3 regions of the Lysinibacillus sp. NPDC047702 genome follow, and region 2 is predicted to be linked to each of the others. Evidence: riboswitches for the same ligand, from Rfam matches in the RefSeq annotation. Region 2 holds a riboswitch; each other region holds the start of a gene.
The links. A riboswitch is a leader RNA that binds a small molecule or an ion and turns the genes downstream of it on or off. The one in region 2 is predicted to bind cobalamin.
Positions count from the first base shown of each region.

Region 1: it holds a riboswitch for cobalamin, as region 2 does, so the genes downstream of both, ACQKIM_RS16445 (glutaredoxin family protein) here and ACQKIM_RS12485 (DUF4430 domain-containing protein) in region 2, are expected to answer to the same signal.
Region 3: it holds a riboswitch for cobalamin, as region 2 does, so the genes downstream of both, nikA (nickel ABC transporter substrate-binding protein) here and ACQKIM_RS12485 (DUF4430 domain-containing protein) in region 2, are expected to answer to the same signal.

Region 1 is NZ_JBNNMG010000035.1:12,988-23,402, forward strand. Features, by position in the region: gene ACQKIM_RS16430 (sensor histidine kinase) at 1-718, shown strand, start outside; gene ACQKIM_RS16435 (response regulator) at 721-1,395, shown strand; gene ACQKIM_RS16440 (alpha/beta hydrolase) at 1,580-2,596, shown strand; cobalamin riboswitch at 3,263-3,440, shown strand; gene ACQKIM_RS16445 (glutaredoxin family protein) at 3,561-3,785, shown strand; gene nrdI (class Ib ribonucleoside-diphosphate reductase assembly flavoprotein NrdI) at 3,782-4,141, shown strand; gene nrdE (class 1b ribonucleoside-diphosphate reductase subunit alpha) at 4,138-6,231, shown strand; gene nrdF (class 1b ribonucleoside-diphosphate reductase subunit beta) at 6,219-7,187, shown strand; gene dut (dUTP diphosphatase) at 7,200-7,637, shown strand; gene ACQKIM_RS16470 (NADPH:quinone oxidoreductase family protein) at 7,894-8,889, opposite strand; gene ACQKIM_RS16475 (TetR/AcrR family transcriptional regulator) at 9,016-9,603, shown strand; gene ACQKIM_RS16480 (DUF817 domain-containing protein) at 9,821-10,415, shown strand, end outside.
Region 2 is NZ_JBNNMG010000022.1:13,784-24,198, reverse strand. Features, by position in the region: gene ACQKIM_RS12490 (acyltransferase family protein) at 392-2,290, shown strand; cobalamin riboswitch at 3,627-3,823, shown strand; gene ACQKIM_RS12485 (DUF4430 domain-containing protein) at 3,997-4,731, shown strand; gene ACQKIM_RS12480 (S-layer homology domain-containing protein) at 4,810-8,700, shown strand; gene ACQKIM_RS12475 (S-layer homology domain-containing protein) at 8,770-10,314, shown strand; gene ACQKIM_RS12470 (DUF4430 domain-containing protein) at 10,316-10,415, shown strand, end outside.
Region 3 is NZ_JBNNMG010000013.1:42,968-53,382, reverse strand. Features, by position in the region: gene ACQKIM_RS09235 (hypothetical protein) at 138-323, shown strand; gene ACQKIM_RS09230 (hypothetical protein) at 566-922, shown strand; gene ACQKIM_RS09225 (AAA family ATPase) at 1,489-2,070, opposite strand; gene ACQKIM_RS09220 (MBL fold metallo-hydrolase) at 2,245-2,904, opposite strand; gene ACQKIM_RS09215 (DMT family transporter) at 3,184-4,107, opposite strand; gene ACQKIM_RS09210 (PLP-dependent aminotransferase family protein) at 4,221-5,645, shown strand; cobalamin riboswitch at 6,361-6,542, shown strand; gene nikA (nickel ABC transporter substrate-binding protein) at 6,692-8,305, shown strand; gene nikB (nickel ABC transporter permease) at 8,377-9,330, shown strand; gene ACQKIM_RS09195 (ABC transporter permease subunit) at 9,331-10,137, shown strand; gene ACQKIM_RS09190 (ABC transporter ATP-binding protein) at 10,148-10,415, shown strand, end outside.

The DNA.
Region 1 (10,415 bases), on a different contig from region 2:
TGGTTTTTGCTTAGGTAGGATGACTATTGTCAATAACGCTAATAAAGAGTTAATTGCCTCTATTGAAGAGAAAAATAGGGATTTGGAATATTATTCGAAAAAGATTGAGGAACTAACAATTAGGGAGGAACGAAATAGAGTTTCTCAAGATTTACATGATACAGTAGGCCATATTTTTACATCAGTCATAACAAGTTTAGATGCACTTCCTTTTCTATATCGAGCAGATAAAAAAGAAGCAGAAAAAAGTATAAAGGAGATTTCAGATTTAGCACGAAATGGATTGAACGATGTGAGAAAAACAATTCACCATATGTCGCCAATGAATCATCAAACTCTTGTTGAATCGGTGAAAGAATTGATTGCTGATTTTATGAAACATACAGCAACAGATATAAAACTGAATGTTGAAGGTGAAGCTACCAAAGTTAGTGAAAGAGTAAAATTTGTTATTATTCGTTGTATACAAGAAGGGCTTACAAATGCGAAAAGACATGGACAATCAACTTTTATTAAAGTAAATATTTCATTTAAACAAGAAGAATTAATTATTCTTATTGAAGATAATGGAAATGGTTGTGAGGAATTGAATTTAGGATTTGGATTACGCTCAATGAAAGATCGAGTATCAGCATTAGCTGGGACAGTTAACTTTTATACTAAATTGAATAATGGTATGAGAATAACATGTAATATACCAATGGCAAAGGAAGTTTAATGATGGTGATTAAAGCAGCAATAGTTGAAGATCAAGAGATTTTAAGAAAAAGCTTAAAAATTGTAATTGAAAGTATTTCTGACATTGAGATTGTTGGAACTGCGGAAAATGGAGAAAAGGCAATTGCTTTATGCGAAAGGGAAAATCTTGATATTCTATTAATGGATATTCAAATGCCAGTGATGGATGGTGTAAAGGCAACAGATGAAATAAAAAAACGTTGGCCACATATAAAAGTGATAATACTAACTACTTTTCAAGATGTTACTCACGTTTTAAATGCATTAAACGCTGGTGCAGAGGGGTATATATTAAAGGCTGTTGATCCAGAATTTTTAATTCAGGGAATTAAAATGGTCTATCACGGAGGTTCCCTCATTCCTCAACAATTAGCAAAAGAGGTATTCGGTCAGATCCAATTAAATCATAACTCACACTCGGATCAAGACCATAACGCTATAAATCATCCATATGATTTAAATAATCAAGAAATAAAAGTTCTCAAATGTTTAACCCAAGGATTGTCCAATCAAGACATTACAGAAAAAATGTTTCTTTCCATGGGTACTGTGAAAAATTATGTTTCTTCCATTTATTCGAAATTGAATGTAAAAAACAGATCTTCCGCTATTAATAAAGCCATGGGAGAGAGTCTTATAGAAGATAAGAAACATTAAGTAAAAGAGTGTAGATAAAGTCGATGTAAACTTTATCTACACTCTTTTTTTGATTGCAGCCCCTTATTTTAAATATTAGTCAAAGGTCATAATTTGTCGTTTTATTTATGACTTATTAGTGACTTACCGGCACTACAATATATTACTTTTCATTTGTAGAGTATTGAGTATGAGGAGGGATTAGATGAAAAATTTAAAGAGATTAATAAAATATGTCGGTGTATTCATTATTATAATACTGGTAATCGCACTTTTCAGGCCTACATGGACTTCGAATATAAAAGGGGATAACAGTATTAACGTTCTAGAACAAGTTGAGATCAATGGTACCAAACAGCAAATCATGATTAGAGGCCGTGATCAAAATAACCCAGTCATTATATATGTACACGGGGGGCCGAGTGTGTCCGAAATTCCTTATGCCAAGTACGAAGACTTATTAGAAAAGGATTTCACGGTCGTTAATTATGATCAAAGAGGAAGCGGCAAATCGTATCAGTTTAATGAGGATTATTCTAACTTAACAGCAGATGTACTTGTAGATGATTTAATAGCACTTACAGATTATATTTCCCAACGTTTTGGCAAAGAGAAAGTAATATTAATAGGCCATTCTTATGGAACATACCTAGCAACTAGGGCTTCTTATAAAGCTCCAGAAAAATATGAAGCCTATATTGGAATTGGTCAGGTGAGTAATATGCAAGAAAGTGAAATAGATAATTTGAATTATACAATAAGTGAAGCGAAAAAAGCCGGAAATACAGAAGATGTGAAGTACTTAGAGGGAATCGCTGAAAAAATACATGCTGGAGAGTCAGCGGCTCCAAGAGGTTATGTAGGGAAGTACGGCGGCGCTACAAGACTTATTAATATGTCGGATGGCGATATACTATTAAGTCGTGAGTATAATTTATTGGATTTTATTCGCTATAACAATGGAATAGCTAAGACACAAGCACAACTTGTTAAAGAGGTTTTTGATAAGCCACTACCTAAGATAGTTACCAAACTTGATTTACCATTTTATTTTGTAATGGGTAAATACGATGCTATGACTTCATATAATGCAGCAAAAAATTATTTTGATGTAATGGAAGCGGATAAAAAAGAATTTATTTCTTTCGAGCAATCAGCTCATTATCCACAATTTGAAGAGAAGGAAAAATTTTATAGATGGATGTGCGAAACATTTAAATAGGTAAGCTTTGATATCTGTCGGAAATCTTGATTGGGAATATTCCTCTTAAGGGATATAATATGTTACAAATGGGAAAATGATTATTTAAAAATAGTTTCTTTTATAGTTCGAAAAATGGTAAAGTGAAAGAAGTCTATGATAGTTTAATAGACTGTGAAAGAGAGTATAATCTTATAACAGCAATTAGATTATATAAATTATTATCCTCAGTTATAAGGATTTGTCTCTATTTATTCGGTATAGAATAATTTGTTAGGATTTATTAAAAATCAAAATTAAAACAGTCTATTATTCTTCTTCGGAATAAGGGCTGTTTTTATGTAAAGATTATTAGTAGTAGCTTATGCCTCTATATTTTTGATGTTATATTCCAAAAAGGTATTTACATAATTATTTCTTGCATAAGAAAGGCAAGAAACGGACTTTAATCTTTAACATTAGTTGATTAAGGAAATACATAGTGTTACATATTTCTTTATCAGTTGTCTATTATTGTTGAAATAATAGATGGACTATTGTTCTATAGCGTTAAGCTGCCTAGCTATCAACTTGCTTAACATCATTTGGCGGAAAATATCGAATAATCTTACTATTAAGAAGTCTCTAATCTAGATTTACTTTTATTTTGAAGGATGGTACACTTAGTTCTATTGGAAAAACAATATATTGTGTTTGTTTTATTCGGGTACTACTATATGTAGTTTAATAGGGAAGTTCGGTACAATACCGACGCTGTCCCCGCAACTGTAAAGCTGACGATGATTTAAGCCACTGTGCTTTCGCATGGGAAGGAAATCAGAGAGTGAAGCAAAGCCAGGAGACCTGCCTATATAAAACACAACAATCATTTCTTCGGGGATTAAGAAATGGGGACGTAGCTATTTTTATGTATTTTTAACGTTTCCATTTTAGGCTATCTCTCTTGAAGGGAAAGCCTTTTTATATTATGAAAAGAGGGATTTATTTGAAACTTTATACGAAAACAATTTGCCCGAAATGTCTTTGGGTAAAATCTGAATTACAACGAGTAGGAATTGAAGCAGAAATTGTGAATATAGATCATGATGAAAAAGCAAAGCAAACTATTATGGATGCAGGGTTTTTAAGTGTGCCAGTTCTTGAATATAATGAGACATTTATAGGGGATGTTAAGGAAATTGTTTCTCAAATCGAGCTGATTACACTATGATCGTCTATGCTAGTCGTACAGGAAATGTCCGAAATGTTGTCTCTAAATTAAGGGGGAAATCAATGGAACTTTCTGAGGAATTACTGTTGGGTGAGCCATACCTTTTAATAACATACACTGACGGATTAGGTGATATCCCTACTAAAGTGGCTCGTTTTTTAGAACAAAACGGGAATTACTGCAAGGGTGTAGTTGTAAGTGGCAACAGTAACTTCGGCCATACGATTTTTGGCGCTGCTGGTGAGAAAATTGCAGCAAAGTATCATGTGCCTCTAGTACGTAAATTAGATTTACGAGGAAATCAAAATGATTATGAAGCAATACAAACGTTTTATGAAATGAGGGTAATCGCATGAAAACATATTTAAAGCTTAATAATGATGTACTGAATCGTTATAGTACAACAGGTCAATTAGAGTTAGAAAAGGATCGAGAAGCAACACGCCGCTACTTTTTAGAATATGTAAACGTGCGTCTACGTTACTTTATTGATATTGAGGAAAAAATCCGTTATTTAGTCGATGAGGGTTATTATGAAAAAGCATTTATCGATATGTATGAAATGGAATTTATTAAAAAGCTGTACAAAAAGGCATATGATTATCATTTCCGTTTCCCATCCTTTATGAGTGCGAGTAAATTTTATGATAGTTATGCTATGAAGAGCCGTGACGGGGAAGAAATTTTAGAAAAATATGAGGACCGTATTGTTATTATTGCTTTGTATTTAGCACAAGGTGACATGATCTTAGCAGAACGTTCTGTTGAAGCGATGATGGAAGCGTATCAGCCTGCAACACCAACAGCTTTAAATAGTGGAAAAAAAGCACGTGGAGAACTAGTAAGCTGCTTTAAATTATCAATGGATGACTCAATGAATAGTATTGCTGAAAATATTGGTTATTGCTTGGAGCTATCACGCCTTGGCGGTGGGGTTGGAGTAAATTTAACAGATTTACGTCCTTTGGGTGATCCAATTAAAGAGATTCTAAATCGTGCAAGTGGTGTAATCCCAGTAGCGAAATTGCTAGAAAACTCTTTCAGCTATTCCAATCAACTAGGACAACGAAATGGCTCGGGCGTTGTCTATTTAAATATTTTTCATGCTGACATAGAAAATTTTATTTCATCCAAAAAACCAAATGCTGATGATAAAATTCGCCTAGCAACTTTATCAACAGGAATTATTTTACCAAGTATTTTCTTTGAACTGATGAAACGTGATAAAGATATTGTATTGTTTAGTCCATATGATATTTTTAAAGAATATGGTAAACGTATGTCTGAGATTTCAATTACAGAAATGTATTATGAGTTACTGGATAATCCGAATATTCGTAAAATTAAGCGCTTGAATGCACGTAAACTTTATACAGAGGTAAAAAAAGCACAATTTGAATCAGGCTATCCATTTGAAATTTTTGATGATAATGTCAATAACGTGCATCCGCTTAAAAATATTGGTCGTGTGAAAATGTCAAATTTATGTACAGAAATCTTGCAAGTTCAAGAAACAAGTATTATTACTGACCAAGATGTGCCGAATGAATATGGGCTAGATGTATCTTGTAACTTAGGGTCAATTGATATCCATGCAGCAAGCAAAGTAAATGATTTCGAAACATTAGTTGATACAGCTATGCATTTACTAACAAATGTGTCGCAAATGACGCACATCAAGAATGTACCATCTGTTGCAAAAGCAAATAAATTAATGCATTCAGTAGGGCTTGGTTGTATGAATCTCCATGGTCATCTTGTTACTGAGGGAATCATGTATGGCTCAAAGGAATCTATTGATTTTATGGATCGCTTTATGGAGGCGATGAATTATTATTCACTCAAATCTTCAATGGAGATGGCGAAAGAAAGAGGCGAAACCTTCCACCGATTTGAGGAAAGTGATTACGCTTCAGGCAACTATTTTAATCAATATGTAAATAAAACAGAGGAAGAGCTGTCACCTGTTGTGCTAAAAGCGCTTGGAAATATTCCGATCATTACGGCAAAAATGTGGGAAAATTTAAAGCAGGATGTAATGCAAAATGGATTATTTCATTCATATCGTTTGGCGATTGCACCTACTGGAAGTATTTCTTACATCCGTAGCTGTACCGCTTCTATTGCTCCTTGTACAGAGCGTGTAGAGGTACGTGATTATGCGGATAGCCGAACAATTTATCCAATGCCACATTTAACAAATGAAAACAGTCATTTATATGTAGAAGCATACGATATTGATCCATATGACTTAATCGATTTATATGCAGCCTCTCAAAAACATGTTGACCAAGGCATTTCTATGACGCTTTATGTAACTGACAATTGGACTACAGAACAATTGGCCAAAGTATATATTTATGCATGGATAAAGGGAATTAAGTCCGTTTACTATGTTCGTCAACGTTTACAAAGCTTAGAGGAGTGTGTAGCATGTCAAATATAATATATGAGGCAGTCAATTGGAATAAGGCAACAAGTGAGCTTGCACAAATATTTTGGGATCAGCAATGGAAGCAAATCTGGTTCCCTGAAGAAATAGCAGTAAGTAAAGATATCAAACAGTGGAAAGGCTTTGAGCATCAGGATACGTATAAAAAAGTATTTGCAGGATTAACGTTACTTGATACAGTTCAGACAAATATCGGTATGAATCGTGTTGCAGCTTTTACTGCTGATCTACAAGAGAAGGCTGTTCTAACCGTTTTTGATGCATTCGAGGCGATACATGCTAAATCCTATTCTTATATATTTACAACACTTTGTACGAACGAGGAAATAGACGAGCTATTTGAATGGGTAAAGAAAAATGAATATCTACAATATAAGGCTAATAAGATTGCGGATATCTATAACAGTATTGAAGATGGAGATTCTGAAAGTTTATGGAAAGCAATGTTTTCGTCTGTAATGCTTGAATCTTTCCTTTTCTACTCTGGCTTTTTCTATCCACTGTACTTAGGTGGACAAGGCTTCCTACGAAATAGTGCAGAGATTATTTCACTTATTTTACGTGACGAATCAATTCATGGAGTAGCTGTCGGGTTTTTTGCTCAAAATCTATTTAAGCAGTTTTCAAAAGAAAAACAAGAAGAGCTACATTTATGGGGCTATGAATTATTACTAGATTTATATCAAAACGAAATGAAGTATACAGATGATATCTATGCAGAAACAGGATTATCTCCTGAGGTCAGAGCCTATGTACGCTATAATGCTAATAAAGCGTTAATGAATGTCGGTTTCGAATCAATGTTCCCGGAAGAAGAAGTTAATCCTATTGTTATGAATGGTATTCGTAATGAAGGCTCTACATACGACTTCTTTTCACAAAAGGGTTCGACTTATGCCAAGGCAAAAGTAGCACCGATTACAGACGACACATTTAATTTTAATCGTTAAGGATGAAAAATAATGAACTTAGACGTAAAAATCAAAAGAATCCATGTTGATGCATTGCTTCCTATGCAGGCCAATCCAGGTGATGCTGGAATGGATCTTTACTCAATTGAAGCAATAGAGATACCAGCAGGACAAGCTAAACTAATTAAAACAGGCTTACAAATTGAATTACCAAAAGGAACGGAAGCTCAAATTCGTCCAAGAAGCGGACTAGCATTAAAACATAGTGTAACAGTTCTTAATAGTCCAGGCACTATTGATGAGGGCTACAGAGGCGAAATAGGTGTTATCTTAATCAATCATGGTAAAGAAGCATTTATAGTAGAAAAATCAATGCGTATCGCACAAATGGTCATTCAGCTTGTCCCTACAATTCAGCTACTAGAAGTAAATGAATTATCTCAAACGGTTCGTGGAACGACTGGGTTTGGGGCGAGTGGTACAAAATAAGATTATTTGAATTTGAAAGAAATTCTATAACTGAAAAGGAATTAGGTTCGGTATATACTGAACTTAATTCTTTTTTAATTGTGATAAACTCGATGAAAAGCATAATGAAAATAACGTAAATACAATGGTGAGCCTAAGATATAAGATTTGTATAACAACGGATCTGTACACATTAACGCTTCGAAAAACTAGGCAACCATCATATTTAATGTAGATGGTTGCATAGTATTTTTAGGCTACTGCTAGTTACATTTTTTTATGATAATTTCACAAGTATTCTTCCTCTGGCTTGGCCTTTTAGTAAAATAGGGAGAAAATCAGGAAGTTGCTGAAGTGTTACTTCTTGATGAATGAAATTATCAAGATTTGCTGGTTTAAAATCGGTCGCTAAACGATTCCATGTTTTCAATCGAATGTCCATTGGGCAATAAACAGAATCAATTCCAAGTAGATTAATCCCTCGTAAAATAAATGGGAAGACGCTTGTAGGAAGTTGTGTTCCAGCAGTTAATCCGCTAATAGCAACAGACCCTCCATAGTGAATTTGACTTAGTAAGGAAGCGAGTGGTTCTCCTCCTACAGAATCGACAGCAGCTGCCCACTTTTGTTTGCCTAATGCTCTGATTTTCCCATCAAATACTTCTTCACGAGAAACAATCGAAGTGGCTCCAAGGTTATTTAAATACTCATGTTCAGATTCTTTACCAGTACTTGCTTCTACCTGATAACCTAGTGTTGACAAAATAGAGACAGCAAAGCTACCTACACCACCTGTTGCTCCAGTAACAAGTATTTTCCCCTTTTCTGGATTTACCCCATTTTCCTCCAATTTCTGAATAGACAATGCTGCTGTAAATCCTGCAGTGCCAATAATCATTGCTTCTTTAAGGGAGAGACCTTTTAGAAGTGACACGACCCATTTAGATGGGATACGTGCATATTCACTAAAGCCTCCAAAATGGGTTACACCTATTTCATAGCTAGTTGCAATCACCTCGTCACCTTCTTTAAATTGAGGATCCTCAGAGGAAACAACGGTCCCAGCTAAATCTATTCCAGGTACGAAAGGATATGAAGTAACGATTTTACCATCGGGAATCGCAGCAAGACTATCTTTATAATTAATGCCAGAGTACCTTACTTTAATTAACACCTCACCATTCGGTAGATCATTTAATGTAAGATCGTTAACTTTCACTGTAAATTCTGCATCTTTATTTACTACTAATGCTTTAAAGCCTTCTAATGTCATCGTAAACACCCTCCTACAATTTAATTCCATTAAACAGTAACAAAATTATTCTGACCGGTCAATATAAAATTGGATTTTATCCTCTTTTCATGTATAATGACTTTTATCAAGTCATCGGAGGCTCCTATGAAAAAGAAAGAGGAAGAACGAAAAAAACAAATTATGAAAGCAGCCTTTAATGCTGTTTCAAGCTTGGGCTATGATAATGTCACATTACAGGATATTGCCAACCATGCAAATGTTTCAAAAGGGGTAGTTCACTACTACTTTACGAGTAAGCAAAACATATTATTAGAATTACTGGAATCCACTACGAACAAAATCTATAGTTATGAAATAAAAGAAATCGCCAAGTATCAGACGGCTATAGAAAAACTCCAAGCCTACGTAAATGCTGTTTTTGTATCACCTCAGGAAAATAAAAAATTTTACAGAGTGTATTTAGATTTTTTAGCTCAAGCAAACGGCAATGAAGAGTATAAAAGAATCAACTTAAAATTTTACGAGAATTGTTGGGGAATTGGTCAAGAAATCATTGAATTAGGTAAAGAGGAAGGCGTCTTTAATCAGGATATTGATTCTTTAACAAATGCAAAAATGATAAGGGCAATTATTGATGGTTCATTAATACAATGGTTAACAAGTGATTTAGAAGAACAACATGAATTTTATAAAGATACCTGCCTTCATAGTATTTTGAAATTATTAAGATAGTAAGGATGAAATTGTTAATATTGGGATTTTAACACCTGATTGTTAGAGGAAAATCTAACGATCGGGTTTTTTGATTCAAGAAAAGACGTTTTTCACATTTTTTAGTTCCAAGTTAAAGTAGAATAAATTTATTGATTATCAATAAAAAAACATTGATTTTTGATAAAAAATCTTATATTCTTCTAACAAGAGTCTGAAGTTGGTCATTTTGAGGTGAATGAAATTGAAGAGTTTTTTAAAAAATTTAACTTACTTTATTTATCATCAATCATTATCTTGTATTTTCCCTGTTGTTATATTTATGACACTTGCACTTTCAAATGCAATTCAAATACCTGGTGTATTCAGATACGACTTTATATTAATCATCTGTCTTTTGGCACAGTATATTATGTATAAATCGAATTTGGAATCAAAAGATGAATTGAAAGTTATTCTTCTTTTTCATATGATTGGGCTTGTACTAGAAATTTATAAAGTGAATTTTAACTCTTGGTCATATCCAGAGGAAGCGTGGTCAAAAATTTGGGGTGTGCCATTATATAGTGGATTTATGTATGCCAGTGTAGCAAGCTATATTTGTCAAGCTTGGCGCAGGTTTGACTTAGCAATCGTTAACTGGCCGAAAAGTTATTTCGCAATCCCACTTGGGACCATGATCTACTTAAATTTTTTTACACATCATTTTATTTATGATTTTCGATGGCTTTTAATGGCTGTTCTTTTTATTGTGTTTTATCGCACAATCGTTAAATTTACAGTGCGAAAAAAAATTTATAAGATGCCGATTGTTGTATCATTTTTTTTGATTG
Region 2 (10,415 bases):
AGCTCTTATATTAGGGCAGAAAATTAAGGCATATGCGCTAGGCGATCACGCTTTTAAAGAGGCTGGGACAGAACTTAATTATTTTGAAAAATAACGAAAATGGATAATAAATTTTCCGTTTCACTGAGTTGATTGATTCTTCTTAAATCAAAAAAATGTTAGACCGAGATACAATCGATCTAACATTTTTTCTTTTTGTCCCAGCCTCTTTTTTTGAATGCACATACATATATAATAAAAATTTTACGAAGATAGCACTTATTATTAACTTTTAAAGTGCCTTATTCGTCATTATATAAGTGAACATACAAAAGGAGACGATGTTGGCTTTAATATTTTTTTACATTATACATGGTGAAAAGGTTTATAAATTATTGGGAGAAGGAATATTATGTCAGGCAAGTCATTCAATCATCGTTATATCCCTGGACTCGATGGGATTAGAGCATTAGCAGTATTAGCTGTTATTGCTTATCATTTTAATTTCAGATGGGCCAGTGGGGGATTTTTAGGAGTCGATATCTTTTTTGTTTTATCAGGGTATTTAATTACCTCAACTATTTTACCTTTAAAAGGAAGTCAGTTGTCTGTTGGATTGAAGAAATTTTGGCTAGGACGATTTAGACGTTTACTTCCAGCTGCCTATGTCATGATTATTGTAACATTTACATGGGCGACTTTATTTCATAAGGAGCTACTTCATACACTACGTGGTGATGCGATTTCCTCTATTTTTTATTCAAGTAATTGGTGGTTTATTTTTCACAAACTCTCCTATTTTGATAGTTTTGGTTCCCCTTCGCCATTAAAGAATTTATGGTCGCTAGCTATTGAGGAACAATTTTATTTATTATGGCCAATTCTTTTAATGCTTGGGCTTCTTATTGCCAAAAAGCAAAATAAGCTCGCTATTTTTGTTTTTCTGGGGGCATTCAGTTCCGCGGTGCTAATGGCTATACTATATCAACCAGGAGCAGATCCTAGTCGTGTATATTATGGAACAGATACGCGTTCTTTTGAATTATTAATAGGTTGCTGGTTGGCTCTTATCTGGCCGATGAAAAGACTTTCAACACAAAAAATCTCTACTAATCATGTCTATCAGCTAAATAGTGTAAGCTTAGTAACTTTTAGTATTTTCATTATCAGTATTTTGTTGGTGGATGAATATCAATCTTTCCTATATCGAGGAGGGATGTTCGTATTTTGCTTAAATGCAGCCATCTTAATAGGTTGCGTATGTCACCCAGTTAGCTTTTTAGGAAAAATCCTTTCTTGGAAGCCTTTGCGTTGGATTGGTTCAAGATCGTACGGGATTTATCTATGGCATTATCCAATTATTGTTTTAGGTACTCCAGTATACGAAATAGGCAATCCAGCTTATTGGCGAATTGCTCTACAGCTGATGCTTATCTTTATAATTGCAGAACTATCCTATCGTTTTATTGAAATGCCGATTCGTAAGGATGGGTTCCGCTGTTATTTTAGACAGTATTTTATATTCAATAAACACAAATGGGGAAGCTTCACGCTTGCTAGAAAAATTTCAACCACGCTCATTCCACTTTTCCTTCTAGTATTTTTTACTGGAATGACAGGGGTTGTAGGTGAAGAGAAAATAGAATCTATTGAGTCACGGCCTACGAATATTAAAATAGATGGTGGAAAACAGCAGCCTTCAACCAATCATGATTCCGAAAAGGAGCAGGGAACATCTCAGCAGGAGTCGTTAATTGATGGAGAAGAGAATGTTGATTCAAATACGGATCAATATGCAGTAGAGCCTGAGCAGGAGGAAAATGAGACAGAAGTTCATGAATCATATAATGGAATATTGGCCATTGGCGATTCTGTAATGATAGATATTGCTAAGAGCTTACATAACATCTATCCTAGCATTACCATAGATGCAAAAATTGGTCGCCAAGTTTCACAAGCCGTTAAATTAGCACCTAATTATGCAAGCTTTAATCAACCAGATAAAGCAGTCATCATTCAGCTCGGAACAAACGGCTATTTTACAAATACACAAATTGATACCCTATTAAAGACTTTTTCCAATGCTGATATTTATTTAGTAAATACACGTGTACCCCGTTCATGGGAGGGAAAAGTAAATCAAGCATTACAAAAGAAAGCGCAGGAACATGAAAATATTACGTTGATTGATTGGCATGCTGCTGCAATCAATCATCCAGAGTTTTTCGCTCCAGATGGCGTTCATTTAGAGCAAAAGGGGATTGCTTCTTTATCAAATCTAATTCAACAAGCTATAGATACTATCCATTGATTCATAATAAAGGCCCTAAATATCCGGCATACAGTAGCCGGATATTTTAATGCGAGGTAACTTTTTTTCAAAAAATTTAGTTTAGGTGAAACTTTTTTTATGACTGCTCGTATTAATACTATACATTTTTTATCTTGATTCAGCAGAATACTCCACCTCTATAGGTGGCGAGATGAATGCGATTTATTTCCTATTCAGTGGGGTACAAACGCCCGCTGAAATAGAGGAACTCAGACTAAGAACGCCACGTCCTGTGGCAATGACTGAGTGACCAACATCACGTTGGCCCAAAGCCCCTGGCGGATGTCACGGATTTTGAAGAGGAGCTTTTCGAGCGAGCTCGAAAAAAATCCAGACTCAATTACGCTAGGGCGTAATTGATTGATTGCACTAAAAAGGAGAAATATATTTTTGAATCATTGAACTAAACAATTACTTTTTGTCATTTACCTAATTACGATTGCTGAGGCATATTACTCAACGTTATTTATTGAACCAAAAGGGCCCCCACAGCATCAGACGATTAAAGCATCTGCAATGACAACCGTTCAAGTGCGGTAGCAAACCTTATAAAAAGAAACGTACAGCAAAAAGCTTGAAGACTTTTATACTTCAATTTCTGCAGAGCACTAAGAATATCAAAGAAAAAGCCCATCTTTATAAAGCTCTTGTGAATAGATTAAGCGATAAACGCAAATACACGCGGAAATTACCGTTTATCAATTATCACAATCACCGTGTACGTTGCTGAAAACAGATGAAACAAAAAGCTGCAATTAACTGCATCTTTTTTGTTTTGTGTAATATAGTAAATGGGCTAACTTAGTACATATATTCCCAATGCCAACACTCTGCAAATCTCTGAGTAGTAATAAACTGAAGTTCCTCGATTTCGTAGTAATATTTCAGCCCTAGTAATGGAAATGTTAATAAGATGATGCTAAGCTTATAACATATTTGGCTTGTATTTGCCGTTTACACGGTTCAAAAAATTTATTTGAACAAGTTCTATCAATCTAAATTTTGAAGCTCTCATAATGATCTATATACAGCGTTAAATGCAATCGAATAATATATTCTATACGTATTTGTTCCTTTCATTCTTTATAATTCGATTTAAATTTTCTAGCCATTGTGTGAAAGTTAGGTTATCATTTTCTATTTTTTTGTTTCACCCCGCAACGTTGAACTATAGCTTTTAATACTGCTTTTTTAATGAGCAGTGAAATAATAATATTGACACTATTTAAAGCTTACTATATCTAAAAAATATACTTCTTTTTTATTTAACTATTTTGAAAAATAGAAATATATGCTAAACTTAACAGTAAGTGAATAAGAATTGCAGAATAAAGGTGCTCTTTTAAGAGCTTAATAGGGAATTCGGTACAAAGCCGAAGCTGTTTCCGCAACTGTAAGTGTAGATGACTACAGAAAATACCACTGTCAAACGAGGAAAAATGCCTCCAGTAGATGGGAAGGTTCTGAATAGGATGCACAAGCCAGGAGACCTACCTTTATTTTATCGTATTAACTCTCTTCGGAAGCTAGGAGAACCTACGGCAAATAGACGGACAGGCAAACTATGTTTTTGCGCCTTTTTTCTGTTTTCCATTAGATGCTTCCCCTTTTTGGAGAAGCATCTTTTTGTTTTCGAGTTAATTGCAAGAACATTCACGAAATAATAAAAATAGGAGGTTTTACAAATGGTCCATTTCAAAAAATGGTGGCAATTAGCGTTAGTCATGCTTTTAGCATTTTCGCTCGTAGCACCAACAGCAAGTGCAGCAGTATTACAGCCCATAAGTCAGGAAGCACAAACAGCAGATTTTGATGTTCAGTTATCAGTGACTGGTTTATGCGGTACTGGTTCATGTGATGAAATTTTAGCAGGAACAACTGTAAATGTTCAAGAAGGGACAACAGCGTTAGAGCTTGTAGAGCAAGTATTTGATGCTGAGGGTATTCCTTATGTAGTAGTTTCTACTCAATATGGTCCATATCTTCAATCAATTGATGGACGTGCTGCAGGCAGTTTAAATGGTTGGGATGGCTGGGTATACACTGTAAATGGCGTTAGCCCCAATTATGGATTAGCTGAGTATCAATTAGAGGCTGATGATGTGGTTCATATTTATTACACTACATGGGCTAAATTAGAAACGACAAGTTCAATTGCTGTAAATGATAATAATCCATCCGTTACGGTAAATTTAACTGGTGATTTATTTATAACACCAGATGCCTCTAATTTAGCAAACTGGACAATTAACACAGGGACAACAGCATTAACAGCTCAGTCTATTACTGTGAATACAAACCAACAAGCTGTTATTACATTTGCGGGTACAGCGCAGGCAGGCACTATTACTATTACAGCTTCTGCCAATGCTTTGTTCGGTAGCTCAGCAAGTGAGCCAGTTGAAGTGAAAGTACAATAGCTAGATAAATTGATACTGACAAGATGAATTAATTCAGCTTGTCAGTATTTAATTATTTATAAAGGAAGTGAATTTTATATGACGATGTGGAAAAAAAAGCTACATATAGCAATTATTTTTATTTTGATCGTATCGCTATTTTCTCCAGTCACTGCAATTAAGGCACAGGATTTTGAAGGGGATTTACTCGACCCTACTACAAACATAAATGGTATTGAACCTGATGATTCAGGAAAGCAGGATAATGCTACAGGGTCGGATAATGAAAAAGAAGTAGAGCATTCAGCAGAACAGGAAAATGCACTGCAATCTGTTGATGAAATTGAATCCGATAATCTTACACAATTAGGGGATGCAACGGAGGTAGCTCCTTACGTAGAAGTTGCGCCCCTAGCTATTAGCGACGTTCAGCTAAACACGGAGGAACCTTTACTATTATTAGTGGGAGAAACATTTCAACTTACTGCAACTAACTCAACAACAGGTGACAGTGCCACAGTTATGTGGTCTTCAGGTAACTCTGGAATTGCAACAGTTGACACTAATGGGAACGTAATAGCTCAGGCAATCGGAGAGACAGTCATTACCGCTCAATTAGATAGTGGAACTAAAGAAGTTAAAGTATATGTTATTTCACCAGAAGCTCGTGAGGCAATAGATTTTATTATCGCTCTCCCTACAATCGAAAGAGCCGATGAATCAACATATCAGTTGCTACTAGAAGCTCGCGAGCTAGAAATTAAAGTAAAAGAGCCTGCTCGTACTCTATTAAGATCAGAAAATAAACTACCTTATATTTTCAATTTACTAGAAAAAGAAATTACGTATTTTAGATATTATATGCAAGATCCGAACAACGCCATACCTGCACCTGAAGAGATTATTTCTTTAAGCGATGAATTGGATAAGAAGTTAGAGGCAGTTCGTGGAAAATATAATTCTCTGATTAAACCATCTGGTTATCGTGATCCAAAAAAAGTAACAGATCCAGCAGATATACTAGCATTTAATCAAGAACTTGCAGCAAAAGAAGTTAAATATACATTCCTTGCTATTGATGCGCTTCCTAAACTAGAAGATTTAACAATTGATTCAGCAATAAAAGAGCAACTTGATTATGCAAGAAAAAAATATGCTGTTATACCTACAGCAGAACAAAAAAAGGTAGCAAATAAGGGAGACCTTTTTGCCAAGGAAGTTAAATATGTTGAACTATTAATTGATGCTATTGATATTAATAGCCCATTAGCAGAAGAACAATTAAAAACTGCAAAAGAAGCTTTGAAAAAGTTAGCTAATCCAAACAATATACCTGGTGTCTCCAAAGGGGTATCAAACTATAATGATCTCCTCGATAAGGAGAAAATGATTAATGCAGAGGATGATATTAAACAAGTTATCGAAAAAATCGGTGCACTTCCTACTGTAGAAGCACTTACTTGGGCTGACCAATTAAAAGTTCTTGAAGCACAGCAAGCTTATGATAAGTTATTATTTGCACATAAAAGCAGAGTAACAAATTACAAGCAACTGGAAGCTTTACAAAAGCGCTTAGTTGAACTACAACCGACAACAGTTGAAATATACACTGCTGTTGCTAACTACTTGACGAAAGGTGCATATGAGCCCGTTTATGGGTCTGAATGGACTATATTAACATTAGCTCGTGGTGATAATACTGCAAAATATGCAACGTATTATGATAAATATTATCGCAATCTCGTTAGTCATGTAAAAGCAACAAATGGGGAAATAGGGACTCAAGCAACGGACTGGGCTCGAGTTATAATTGCTCTCACAGCAATTGGGAAAGATCCGAAAGATGTAGCTGGCTACAATCTAGTTGAAAAGTTATCAGATTTGAATTTTGCTACGAGCCCTGGTGTCAACTCAACTATCTTTTCATTAATTGCACTGGATACTTGGGGATTTGAATTACCTAAAACTGCGACAACAACACGGGATAAATTAATTCAAAATATTTTATCAAAGGAAATAAAAAATGGTGGCGGATTTGCATGGAGCGGTACTGATCCTGATCCTGATATGACAGGGATGGTACTTCAAGCATTAGCACCATATCAAAGTAATCCTCAAGTAAAGGCTGTAACTGATCGCTCAATAGCTAAATTATTAGCCATCCAAACAGCTAAAGGTGGCTATATTTCGACAGCGGGCAGCCCGGAAGCTGCTGAAAGTGCCGCCCAAGTTATAACAGCACTTGCCAGCTTAGGCATTGATGCAAATAAAGATAAACGATTCGATAAAGTTATTGCTAATATTATGACATTTAGCTCTGGTGACGGTGGCTTTAAACATGTTCAAAGCCAATCAAAAGCAGATGGTATGGCGACAGTTCAAGTTGGCTATACACTAGCAGCTTACAACCGTCTTTTAAGCGGACAAACACCGCTCTATGATATGTCAGACACGAAAAACAAACAGACTAAGCCTGGGGACGAGGATGGTAGTGATGATGATGAGCATACCTCACCTGGTGACAATGGTAATCAGCCATCTATTCCTACTGAAAAAGAGGAAATTGGCTATACAACATTTTCAATTCAAATTTCGTCCTCTGAAGTGCCATTAAAACCAATAGCCACTAAATTATTTACTGGTGAAACTGTTTTTGATGTTTTAAAGCGAGTAACAGCAGAAAACGGTGTTGCATTGAGCTATCGTCAAACAGAATACGGAACATATATTGATGGAATTGCTGGTGTTTTTGAATTTGACCGTGGACCTTTAAGTGGTTGGATGTACCGTGTGAATGGAGTATTCCCTTCATTTTCAGCAGCGAATTACGCGTTGGCTCCAAACGACTCCGTTGAGTGGATATACACACGTGACTTAGGAAAAGATATTGGCGGTTATGTTGAGGATGTAGAGAAAACCCCTGAACAAGACAAAGTGGATGAAGAAAAAAAGGAAGTTGAAAAAGAAAACACTGACAAGGAAGCAATTAATGACAAGACAGTAACTGATGTAACCGAAGAAAGTTCTAAAAATGGTAAAACTGAGATAACATTGACACTTGAAGATATTCAGAAGCATCTTGAAAATCAAAGTAAAACAATTGTTGTTGAAGATGAAAAAGGCAACAAAATAGACATTCCGATATCTGGTCTATCGGACGTTGAACTTGCAAAAAATGAAAAAATTATTGCCTCTGTTACAACACATGCTGAAAATAACCAATTTACTATTAGCTTTGCAATCGAAGCTTCTAATGGGGAATTAAAACCATTATCAATAAAGCAAGATTACTTAAAGGTTACTTTAGCAACTTTCGAAGTAAAACCTAACACTGTTGTTCTACAGCTTATTGATGGTGAATACAAACCTGTACCACATAAAATCGTGAACGGCAAGATTGTTCTATTCTTAAGAGCAAGTGGCACATTTATTGTAACTGAAAGAACAGTCACATTTAATGATATTGCACATTTAGCAAACAAAGAAGAAATTGAGTTTTTAGCGAGCCGTTCTATAATTCAAGGCACAACTCCAGAAACATTTGAGCCAAATAAACCAATTACTCGTGCACAATTTGCGGTATTAATAAGCCGTGCACTAGGTCTACGAGCTACAGGTGACAATCCATTCAATGATACTGACGGCAAATGGTATGCGGCAGATATCCAAGCTCTGTACGAAGCGGGTATTACGAAGGGGACAACGGCTTCAACATTTAATCCGGAGGCACCAATTACACGTCAGCAAGGCGCAGCATTTATGGCGCGCATTTTAGAATATTTAAATACGGATGTAAAAGCTACTGGAAAGGTTAACTTCAATGATGCTAATAATATTAGTGCTGAATATTTACCTTATATTGAGCTATTAAATAGTCTGGATATTATGACTGGAAAGCCAAATGGTTTATTCGATCCACGTGCTTCGTTAACGCGTGGGCAAACAGCAAAAATTTTAAAACGTACGTTAAATATCGCAGACATCATGTGACTTTCCATACTAACCTAGATGCTCAACGCATTTGGGTTAGTAGCTTTTTATAGATTGGAGGTTGTTCAAATGAAACAAAGATTATCAATGCTTATCATGCTACTTACATTGTTGCTTATTGCGGCTCCAGTTTCTGCACAGCAAGTATCAACTGTAGATGCTTATCATACAACAGGGCAGTTTATTGTAAGCAAAGCTCCAAATCCCTCTTTTGGTGATGAGTGGTTTATTATTGCCCTTGCACGTGGTGAATACAATGTTCCAAAAGGCTATTATGACAAATATTATGAAAATGTTGTGAAGCATGTACAATCAGTAAAAGGTGAATTACACAATCGTAAATATACTGAATACTCACGTTTAATTATTGCGCTCACTGCTATTGGAAAAGACCCCACAAATGTAGGCGGCTACAATTTAATCGAAAAATTAAGTGATTTTGACAAAGTAGTATGGCAAGGTCCGAATGGTGCTTATTTTGCATTAATCGCTTTAGATACATGGAGCTTCGAGCTTCCTAAAACAGCAACAACGACACGTGAAAAGCTTATTCAGCACATTCTCTCAAAGCAATTGCCTGACGGTGGATGGGATTTATCAGGAGTGAAAGCCGATCCCGATATGACAGCAATGGCTATTCAAGCTCTTTCAACATATAAAGATAGGGCGGATGTTAAGGCATCTATTAATAAAGCACTTAATACATTAGAAAACTTGCAAGGAGCTAATGGTAGCTACAAAAGCTGGGGAACAACAAACCTAGAAAGTGTTGCACAAATTATTACAGCACTTGCTAGCTTAAATATTGATGTCAACAAAGATCAGCGTTTTAATAAGTTATTTGAAAGCTTTTTCACCTTCTATAATGCAAAAGATGGCGGCTTCAAGCATGTATTAACTGAAACTGTAGCTAACGGCATGGCAACAGAGCAGGCTTCTTATACATTAGTAGCATATAACCGGCTGCTTACAGGTAAAACAAAGCTATATGATACATCTGATAAAAAGCCAAATAATAATAATCCATCAACACCAGTTCAGCCAAATCAACCTACAGTTCCGCCTGCTAAAGTGAGCTTTAAGGATACACAATCTCATTGGGCAAAGTCTGATATTGAGGCTGCAGTAGCTAAAGGTTTATTAAAGGGCTATGAGGACAATACATTTAAGCCAGATAACAATTTAAGTCGTGTACAGGCTGTATCGATTTTAGTGCGAGCTCTTCATTTAACAAGTTCCGGAAATGCACCTTTTATGGACATTAGCTCATATAAAGAGGAAACAAAACAAGAAATTGCTGCTGCTTACGATGCCGATATATTAGTAGTAAAGTCCAATAAATTTTCACCCTCCTCACCTATTTCACGTGAGGAATTAGCAGTTATGCTAGCAAATGCCTATACACATAAAACAGGCAAGCCTTATACATCAAAAACTATTGCACCCTTGAATGATATTGCGGAGCTATCAAAGGAATCTCAGCAAGCAATTACTTTCTTATATGATTTTGAAATTGCACAGGGCTCAAACGGTTTGTTTAATCCCACTAATTTTATTACACGTGCACATGCATCTAAAATGTATGTCAACTTCTTAAAGGTAGTTGAGGAATAATATGAAAAAAAGTTTACATTTCTTATTAGTAGCGCTGTTAGCTATATTTTTAACAGCATGTAATATTCAAACAGTTGAGAAATTTGAGCAAATGCAGGAGC
Region 3 (10,415 bases), on a different contig from region 2:
GAAGTTTAGTTATTCCATTGACGGGCGCATTTATTTAGGAACGCGTCTTTTTCTTTTAAAGGGCCATATTCTTTAATAAAAGCTAAGTGACATTGTAGGAATCTGGTATAATCATTATGGAGGTGAACGTTTCATATATGATAGTATTTGTGTTCATTAGTGTTTATTTAATGCCGATTTTAGCTATTATATTTTGTATAAACCTTGTAGAAATAATAAAGAAAGTAAAAAAAGAACAACCAACTACTGCTAACACAATTTGGTTAACAATATCTTTTGTATTAATTGTATGGAGCATTGCTGTTACAACCTTAGGTGAATAATAGAATCGTTTTAGCCAAAGCTATCAACAGTTCTCCCTTAAAAATAAAATTCCACAATCAGGCGCAATTCTTTAATAAAGAATGCGTTTTTTTCCATTAAAGGACCATTTAGTGGAGAAAGAATATCAAGAAAAATTGTAACCTATGTAATAAAAGTATGTTGATTGGATCCTATTTACAGAAAAAATTATAGCCGAAGCAATATATCTTTATCTTACTAAAACAGAGGGGGAAAACAAGAAGTGAAGAATGATATAAAAGAACAATATAAGAAAAATAGTTTGGCACTAAGAAATGCTAGATTATCTTCCAAACGGCGTCTATTAATAATATTTTCTATATTTATGGGATTTGCAGGAATGCTTTCTCTCATGTTCTCTGATTTCTATGAGTGGGGTGATGGAGGTGTTTCAGCAGTAACGGTGGCAGTTTGGCAACTATATACTAGCGATAAAAAGATGGTGAAAATTACTGAAAAACCATTAAAATATTTAACATTAACAAAATATGTTAACGAAAATGAGATTATAGAAACAATTAATCAGGAAAATTGGAATTACTTGAACCCCCTTTTGTTCGAGAAAAATAGGCAAAAATAAGTGTTGACGTAAAAATTGAAAATAGGCAATTCGCGATTGTACAAATTTACTTTGAAGAATAAAAACATTGTGTACTTCAACAATCGGGCGCTGTTGTTGAAAAAACCTTAGATTTTCAAACGATCTTATTGTAGTATTTTTTAGTACAGTGAACTATCTTATATCGAAAATTAAACAACTATATTTTAACCCTGGTCTAAATTTAGAATGGGGTTACTTGTTTTAGGTTATAAAAAAAATAACTTTATTGTCTTTTTACAGGAGAGCCGTCTTAGAAAGAGATGAAGAAGAAATTGAAAAGGGGATTAAGCTTTTAATCTGCAATAATAAGGGAAATCTCTACTCTGGGAAAATCCATTCAAAGTTCTATTAATGGTTAAACAAAGGGAGTAAAGTAAAGCAACTAATAGGGAGTACTAGCGAAGCTGACACCACCCACAGTTAGATAATGTCAATGTTATAATAAGTCATTAAAAACGAAATATTTCCATAACAAAACCCTATCCTTTTTTGGATTGGGTAAAATAAAGTTTTATTCAATAATCTTGCCCGTTTGCGGCAAACGCTTAACTTTGAAAGTGCCTTAACGGTATAATATTTTTAAGTATAAAGCTTGCTCTTTGCTTCACCCCTATTTTGGGTACCTCAATAAGCTCATATTCAAGTTTCTCATAAGTTCTAAACATGACTTTATAAGTTTCGACGGCTTCTTCAAAGTCCTGTTTTCTCTCATCATCAGTTTTGTATATGTCCTTCCAAGGAGGTAAAATAAATACCCTTTTGTTATATCTGTATCTTTTGACGGCAGTTTCAATTTTTTCCGAAGTAGGAATTTTTATTAAATGTGAATAGGCAAGGACATCTGGAATACCCCGATCGAAAAAAAGAGGTTGATCTAAAGGATTCGACAAGGCTGAAATATAACTTTCTATAGATTGATCCAACATTAGATCACGATAATTTGTTACATTTCCCCAAGGCAACGCATCGCCATTGGAAGAAATCTGTGTTTGAATAATTTTCCTAGCAACCTCAGGAACATATTTATGATTATTTTTTTGTAATTCATCTAATAGAGTCGTTTTACCGGCGCCAGGTCCACCTGTAATAATTATAAAGTCATTCCTTAATAAATTACTATTTTCCATTATTGAATACTCCTTAACTTTTTTTAAAATAGAGTTTCTAATCATTTAAAAATAACAGTTGTTCAATTATTGTGACTGATAACTGAAGAAAGTTGTAGAATTTTCAGCGGGTGTTCAAACACCCGCTGATAGAAGTTAAAGCTTCCAGAGTCGATTATGCCGAGGCATAATTGATTATGAAATTACTTTTTGTATCTGATCATTAATATTTACCTTACTTAATCCTCCATGGTAACAAACCACAGACTCAATGTCGAGGTCTAGGTATTTCTTCAAAGAGAGTCGGGCCTCTTTTAAATCCAGTACGGTTGGGACATGAATTCCCTCAATTATTCCGTTCACACTGTACATCGAATCCCCAGCAATCAATGTTTTACTTTGTTTCAAATAGAGGCTGATATGGCCAGGAGTATGCCCAGGAGTATGAATGATACAAATCCCTCCACAATACGGCAGTTCTTGGCTGTCAATCAAGGTATCATTCACTTTTCCCTTTGGTGGATTCTCTATGTGACCATCTTTCAAAAGAGGTAAATCCCCCTGAATATAAGGCTTATCTAGTTTGTGAGCGTATACTTTAATATTGCTTCCACACTTCTGTAATATCTCAGGAAGACTACCTATATGATCTATATCCTGATGCGTTAAAATGATAACTTTTAGCTTGTCGAACGACACCCCGACCTTCTCCATTGCCACCCGTAAATCTTCAAATTGACTAGGGAACCCAGTGTCTATTAAAACAGCCATTTCTTGATCCCATAAAAGAGTGGGATGAATAATATTTCCGTGAAATTCAAGCTGGAGCATCTCTACTCCCTTAGAAATTTCCATCACTTTAATCTCCTTTATCATTAGATTTTATCGATGTAAAAGTTTAGTTACATTAGAAAGTCGAAAGAGTAAAGCAAATTTTGTAATATATACGCGTATCACTAATTACTCATTACCAAAGCTAACCTGAAAATTAATTGGATAGCACAAACACGCTATTAACTTAGATTTGCTTCATAGAAGTTCTTGCTGTACTTCAACAATCTAATTCAATTCCGAGTTTTTCTGCTATCTTATTTATTATTAAATTTATAATTTACCAGAACAAAATTTAGCAGGTTAATTTTTAATATCCTGAAGAACAGTCTCCTTCCTCCAAAACAGCTTCCGTAATGTTTCGAAATTGACTAAAATCGTTCCTACTATAATCGTCAAAGTTCCTATACCTGTTAGCCAAGAAATATATTCATGATAGAAGGTAACACCTAGTATAACGGCAATGATTGGTGAAATATACAGCCATGTAGAAGGAAAAACAGGATTTGTCCGTGAGACAAGCCAATAATAAATGCTATGGCCAATCATTGAACCAATAATAGTTAAATAAAGTAGAGAGCCAATTGAAGCTGGGCTTAAAAGATAATCAAGCTGAATGTTCTCAGTAAAAAAAGATAAAATGATTAATAAAACCCCACCATGCATCATTTGTGCTGCATTTAAAGCAATCGGGGATGTCGTTTCAAATTTTTGGATGACATGCTTCGTATAAATCGTTCCAGATGCGTAAAAAACTTCACCCAATATAATGGCGAAACAACCAACCATCCAGAAGGGACTAATCTCAATTGAAAAACTAGGTAAGATCAAGAGCGTGACACCAATAACTCCGACTATACAACCAATGAATGATTTCCGATTTCCTTTTTGCTTCAATATGAATATCTGAATAACTATGATCATCATTGGACCTGTAGCAGATAAGACAGCTGCAATTCCTGATGTCACATACTGTTCTGCCCAATATAATGCGGCAAACGTCCCAAAGGTTAAACCTACTCCTGTAAAAAACATTTCTTTCCGAAATAAAAACCCTATTGTCGTTTTTTCTCTCCAAACCATAAAACTAAATAGTAGCAAACCAGCAATGAAAAAACGAAGTCCAGCTGATAAAAATGGAGGTACTCCTGCATCAACACCAATTTTAATCGCTAAAAATGTCGTTCCAAAAATCAAACACATAAAGAAATAATTAATAATAACCATATAAAACTCCTCCTCTTTTTCTATCATAAAAGAAGGGCAGTAGAACAGATTGAAAAAGATAGAACAGATTAGATTAGAACGTGGTACAATCGTTTTGAATAGGAGGAATCGATGTGGGCAAAGCGATTCAAAATGGAGACTATCTTTTTAAGAAAGTATATGATTATGTACTGCACAGAATAGAACGGAAAGAATGGAAAGAACATGAAAGGATTCCCTCAGTCCGGCAATTAGCAACTGCAATGAATGTTCATCGATTAACTGTCTTAAAGGCTTATCAATTATTGAAAAAGCATGACAAAGTTTATGTAAAAGATAAAGCAGGCTATTTTGTCCAATCAACTGTAACGAAAGATCTTGATCTGGACAATCCAATTGTTTCTGCATACGTACAGAAAAATCATTTATCTGAAATCCATCAATCACCTGTTTCCTATCATTTTTCTCAGGCGTTAATTGATCCAAATCTTTTGCCTAATCATTATTTTTCAGATTACGTGAAGGAAGTGTTTGACCTTTATCCAAAAGTACTTGCAACCTACTCAACTGTGCAAGGTGATTTAGAGCTACGCGAAACACTTACTCAATATTTTATCAATCAGTATAAAACTCATCTGGGTGCAGACGATCTGTTAATCACTTCTGGCTCACAGCAAGCGATTCACTTAATCGCTCAAATTTTTATTAAGCCAAGAGACGTCGTTTTATTTGAACGTCCAAGCTATAGTGCTGCGATTGATATTTTTAGAGCACAAGGAGCACAGATTATAACGGTTGATATCCATCCAGAGGGGTACGATTTAGAACAGGTTGAAACCTATATTAAACAATACAAGCCACGCCTATTTTATCTCAATCCCACATTCCATAACCCGACTGGTTATACTGTTTCTGTCGAGCAGCGCAAAAAATTAGTAGAGTTAGCTGAACAATATCGATTTCTATTAATTGAGGACGATGCCTATCACGACATATATTTTGATCATGCCCCGCCGCCACCAATTTACACATATGATACTGCTGGCACAGTCATTTATATCCGAAGCTTTTGCAAATATATTTCACCTGGTTTGCGAATTGCAGCTGTTATTTGTCAATCATCACTAATGAATTCACTGCTAACAGTAAAATCGTTAGCTGATAATGGCTCACCACTTCTCAATCAAAAAATTTTTCTCCATTACTTTTCATCACTAAGATTGCAGCAGCACTTGGAGAAAATCCGGATCGCCCTACAGATCCGAAAAGAAATCATGGAGAAAGAGCTGAAGGTAACAGATTGGAAATGGACCAGTCCAAAAGGTGGTCTTAATTTATGGGTGCAGCTTCCAGATAAAATTCCAACTGAATTATTATTAACCAAAAGTATCGAACAATCTATATCCTTTGTGCCAGGTCAAGTTTTTGATCCATTAAAACAACAATCATCCTGGATACGTTTGAGCTATTCTTACGCAAATGAAAAGCAACTAAGTGAAGGAGTAAAAAAGTTTGTTGCATTGGCGCAATCTCTAAGTGAGGGAAAAAGCTTTGATTAAAGGCTTGCAAAGCTATATCAGGCCTGCCTTCCTATTTTGCTCTGTGAAAGTTGAGTTAATAAATTACTGCTCGTTAATGTGGGATAAAATAGATTCCTTTTTAAACTTAATATAAAGACACAAAAAATCTCCTTTGAATCATAAAGTGATTTGGAATCCAACTATCACATAATTAGCTGGAGGGCACTTATTTTCTTTTGATTCATATAATCACCCTAAAAAGTAGTTTATTAATAATAAGGAAGAACTTGTTAAGTGCTAGGATATAATGTTCTGAGTGTTTACATGGCACATATTTTCCAACTTATAATTTTTTGAAAAAGTAACGGAATCGTCTGGAACTGAACCGTTTGTTGGAGTTTCAATTATAGCTCGAAAGAAGGGAATAAATCATACCTTAAACCTTTTGAGAGATGGGTTTGAATAGCTGTCAATGATGTATTTAATCTGATTCGCTAGTTTGCAGGAAGTCTGGTACTTAATGTAGATATTTTGTATTCATCATTTAAATAATTAATTTCCTAATATAATTTGATGGATTTATGCAGCTTTACGACAGGCAATTATATTGTGAAGAAAATCCCCTTGATCTAACTTTATTCGAAAACTACAATTACTTAATAAATTTTGTGATTATACAGAAATGAAAGGCTTATATTATATTCAGAAAATAAAATTGACGTGAACAATCGAGCATGTTATGTTTATTACTAATTTCATAGCAATCATTACAAGTTTGAGTGAGAAATATTTCACTTAATTAAAAGGAAAATGGGTGTAAATCCCATGCTGTCCCGCAGCTGTAAATGAGGAGTTTTGTTTCAGATACCACTAAAAGAGGTGGGAGCAAAATAATGATTCATGAGCCAGAATACCTACTTGTAAGAAGATTCATTGATGATCTACGAAAGATAGGGAGATGGATGGAGGCTCACTCATAGTAAGTTTTTCTGTCCTTATTCTTTTAGAATAAGGTTTTTTTTATGCCTTCTTTCAATCTGTCTGTAGATCCATTTTGTAACACGAACAGAGATAGGAGACAGAAAATGAGATTGACAAAGTATTTACTTCCTTTTTTGCTTGTATTAACTTTCAGCATACTTGCTGGCTGCACAAGCAATGAAAAGGAAAAAACAGCTTCTAAACAAGCAACTGACGAAAAAATGATAACGATTGGGTGGCCCTTAGATGTGGGTCCATTAAATCCCCATACATATTTACCAAATCAAATGACTGCACAAGCAATGGTCTATGAATCATTGGTTGAATATAACGATGATGGAACTGTTACGCCTAAACTAGCAGAAAGTTGGGACATCTCAGTAGATAAAACTTCTTATACTTTTCATTTAAGAGATGATGTCAAGTATTCAGATGGAACTGCTTTTAACGCAGACAATGTGATACGTAACTTTGATGCAGTATTAGCGAATCGTGATATGCATTCTTGGATGGGCATGGTTAACCATATTGTAGAGGTCGTAAAAGTGGACGAGTTTACCATTCGCTTGCAATTGGATGAACCCTATTACCCTGTCTTAAACGAGCTAGCCTTTGTAAGACCTTTCCGTTTTTTAGGGGATAATGGGTTCCCGCAAGGAGATGCAACAAAGGATTCTATCAAAGCACCTATTGGGACTGGTCCATGGGTATTAACGGACTACAAAAAGGATGAATATGCTTTATTTAGTCGAAACGAAAACTATTGGGGAGAAAAACCTCTCGTAGACCAAATAAAAGTAAAAATAATCCCTGATTCAGAATCGATTTCGTTGGCATTTGAAAACGAAGAATTAGATTTAATTTATGGTCGAGGCATTATTAGTTTAGATAACTATACGTATTTAAAAGATAGTGGCAAATATAAAACCGCTACCTCTGAACCTTTGTCTACGAAAGCACTACTGTTCAATACACATTCTGGCCCGTTAGCCGAATTAAAGGTGCGTCAAGCTATTCAATATGCCATCAATAAGGAGCAAATGGTGGACAGTATTACACATGGAACAGAAAAGGTTGCCAATACACTTTTCTGGGATGCGATACCTTATGCCAATATTAATTTAGCGCCACTTATATATAATCCTGAAAAATCGCAACAATTACTAGACGAAGCAGGATGGACACTACAAAAGGGTGAAAAAGTTCGTTCTAAAAACGGACAACCTTTATCATTAGATTTAATCTATATTGCAACAGATGCCATTCAAAAGCCAATGGCAGAATTAATGCAGGGTGAACTAGCAAAAATAGGGATACAGTTGAATTTAGAAGGCGCGGATGTAATGGTTGGTCTTCAAAAGTTAATGGATGATCAGGTTGATATTAATTTCTGGCGTACAAATGGACCACCAACAGATCCACATAGCTTTGCTAATGAATCAGCTACACCAAATGCTAGCGGTGTCTATGAAGCGAAATTAGGCTTACCAAATGCCAAAGACATTGATAACAAAATTCACCAATTATTAATTGGTACAGATGAAAAAGAGCGCGTTCAGCTTTATACGGATATTTTAACAACATTCCATGACCAAGCACTATTTTATCCTATATCTTATGAAACAAATAATGTGATTTATCATCCATATATGAAGGATTTTGCTCCACGTGCATCTGAATATGATATTCCTTATGCACAAATGGATAAAGAAAAATAAGTGAAGAAGAGAGAGTGTGTCTATCAAGGGCATCTCTCTTTTTATCATAGGATTGACTAGGAAGTGACAGCATGTACGAATCGCTATGGATGTTTTGTTTAAAAAGAATTTTCACATTGCCCTTTGTATTATTAGGCGTATCTATCCTGACCTTTGTATTTATTCGTTTCGTTCCAGTGGAGCCTGCGGAGGTTATTCTTAGATTGGCTAGAGTTGCGCCAACAACAGAGGCCATTGAGACATTACGCGAAGAGCTTGGAACAGACAAACCTTTTCTTATTCAATATCTGCTATGGGTAAAAGGCGTTTTACAGCTAGATTTTGGTACATCCTTTGTTAGTAAATTGCCTGTGGCACATGAGTTATTTGCTAAATTACCCGCAACCATTGAATTAGCTACCGCGGCATTTGTATTCATTTTAGGATTAAGTATTCCATTAGGGATCATAAGCGCACTGTATAAGCATTCCATTATCGATAAAATAATTAGTTTGTTTACCATTATGAGTGTTTCGATTCCTACATTTTGGCTAGGATTTTTATTACTCTATCTATTCAGCTTAAAACTAGGTATCTTCCCGACAAATGGAAAGGGAACACTGACTCATCTAGTTTTACCCGCACTAGCCTTAGCTTTACCCACCATTGGACTGTTCGTTCAGGTTATTCGTTCATCAATTATTGAGGAATTACAGCAGCATTATGTTCAATATGCACAACTAAGAGGATTAAAAAATTCTGTTATCCTTATACGTCATGTTTTAAGAAATGCTGTTATACCGTTGACAACATTGCTAGGGATGACACTTGGTAATTTACTAGGTGGTGCAGTAATAGTGGAGCAGGTTTTTAGTTGGCCAGGACTTGGCAGGTATTTAATAGAATCCATAATCAACAGAGATTACCCAGTTGTACAATGCTATGTATTAATTATTGCCGTTATTTACGTGCTTGTAAATTTATGTACCGATTTATTACATCGTCTATTGGATCCTCATCTGATGATGAAGGATAGGAGAAATTAAGTGAGCCTAGAACGAAAAGAACATGTACATGTTAAAAGATTATTTAGTCTATCGATACTTGTAGTCATTGGCTTACTGGGACTGTTTGCTCAAATTATAATGCCACATGACCCTTTAGCAGTAGATATATCAAAGAAATTTTTAGACCCTTCATGGGAATATCCATTAGGTACAGATCATTTAGGAAGATGTGTCTTGTCACGCATGCTTTTAGGTATTCGCTATTCTTTAGGCTCAGCTATCGTCATTCAAATGATAGCTATTTTGTTAGCTGTCTTAGTGGGTGCTTTTGTCGCACTGAAAAGAGGTCTAATAGATTTCCTATTTATTCGAATATGTGATATTTTATTAGCTTTTCCTACACTTGTACTAGCATTTGGACTTTTAGGATTATTAGGACCTAACTTAAAAAATGTGTTATTGGCACTTATTTTTACACAACTTATTTATTATTCAAGAATGATCCGAAGCTTATTTATTGGGATGAATGAAAAAGAGTTTATTCAAGCTGCTAGAATTAGTGGAACTTCAGGGATTAAATTAATCAGCCGTCATTATCTCCCCAATATTCTACCACCTATCATAACAATTGTTGCGTTAGATATAGGGAAGGTTATTTTGGAAATTGCCGGATTCTCCTTTATTGGACTTGGTGTACAGGCTCCCATCCCTGAATGGGGAATGATGGTGAATGAAGGAAAACAATACATCCGCCAGCATCCTGAATTAATGCTTTATCCTGGACTTGCCATCGCCCTTGTAGTGCTATTATTTAATCGTTTAGCCAGTAGTCTGAAGAACCAGTAAAGGTGAAGTTATGAAAAAAATTTTAGAAGTGAAAGACTTAACAGTAAAAATCGGCGAGAAGAATGTATTAACCTCTATCAATCTATCTGCCTATCAAGGACGAGTTTTAGGGATTATAGGGGAAAGTGGAAGTGGTAAGACAATGCTTTGCCAAGCTATCATGCAAACATTACCCACTTCGGCACAGATCACACAAGGTCAAATCCTCTACCAGCAAGAAGATTTATTGACAGTCTCAGCAGCTAAATTGAGAGCTTATCGTGGGAGACATTTGTCTA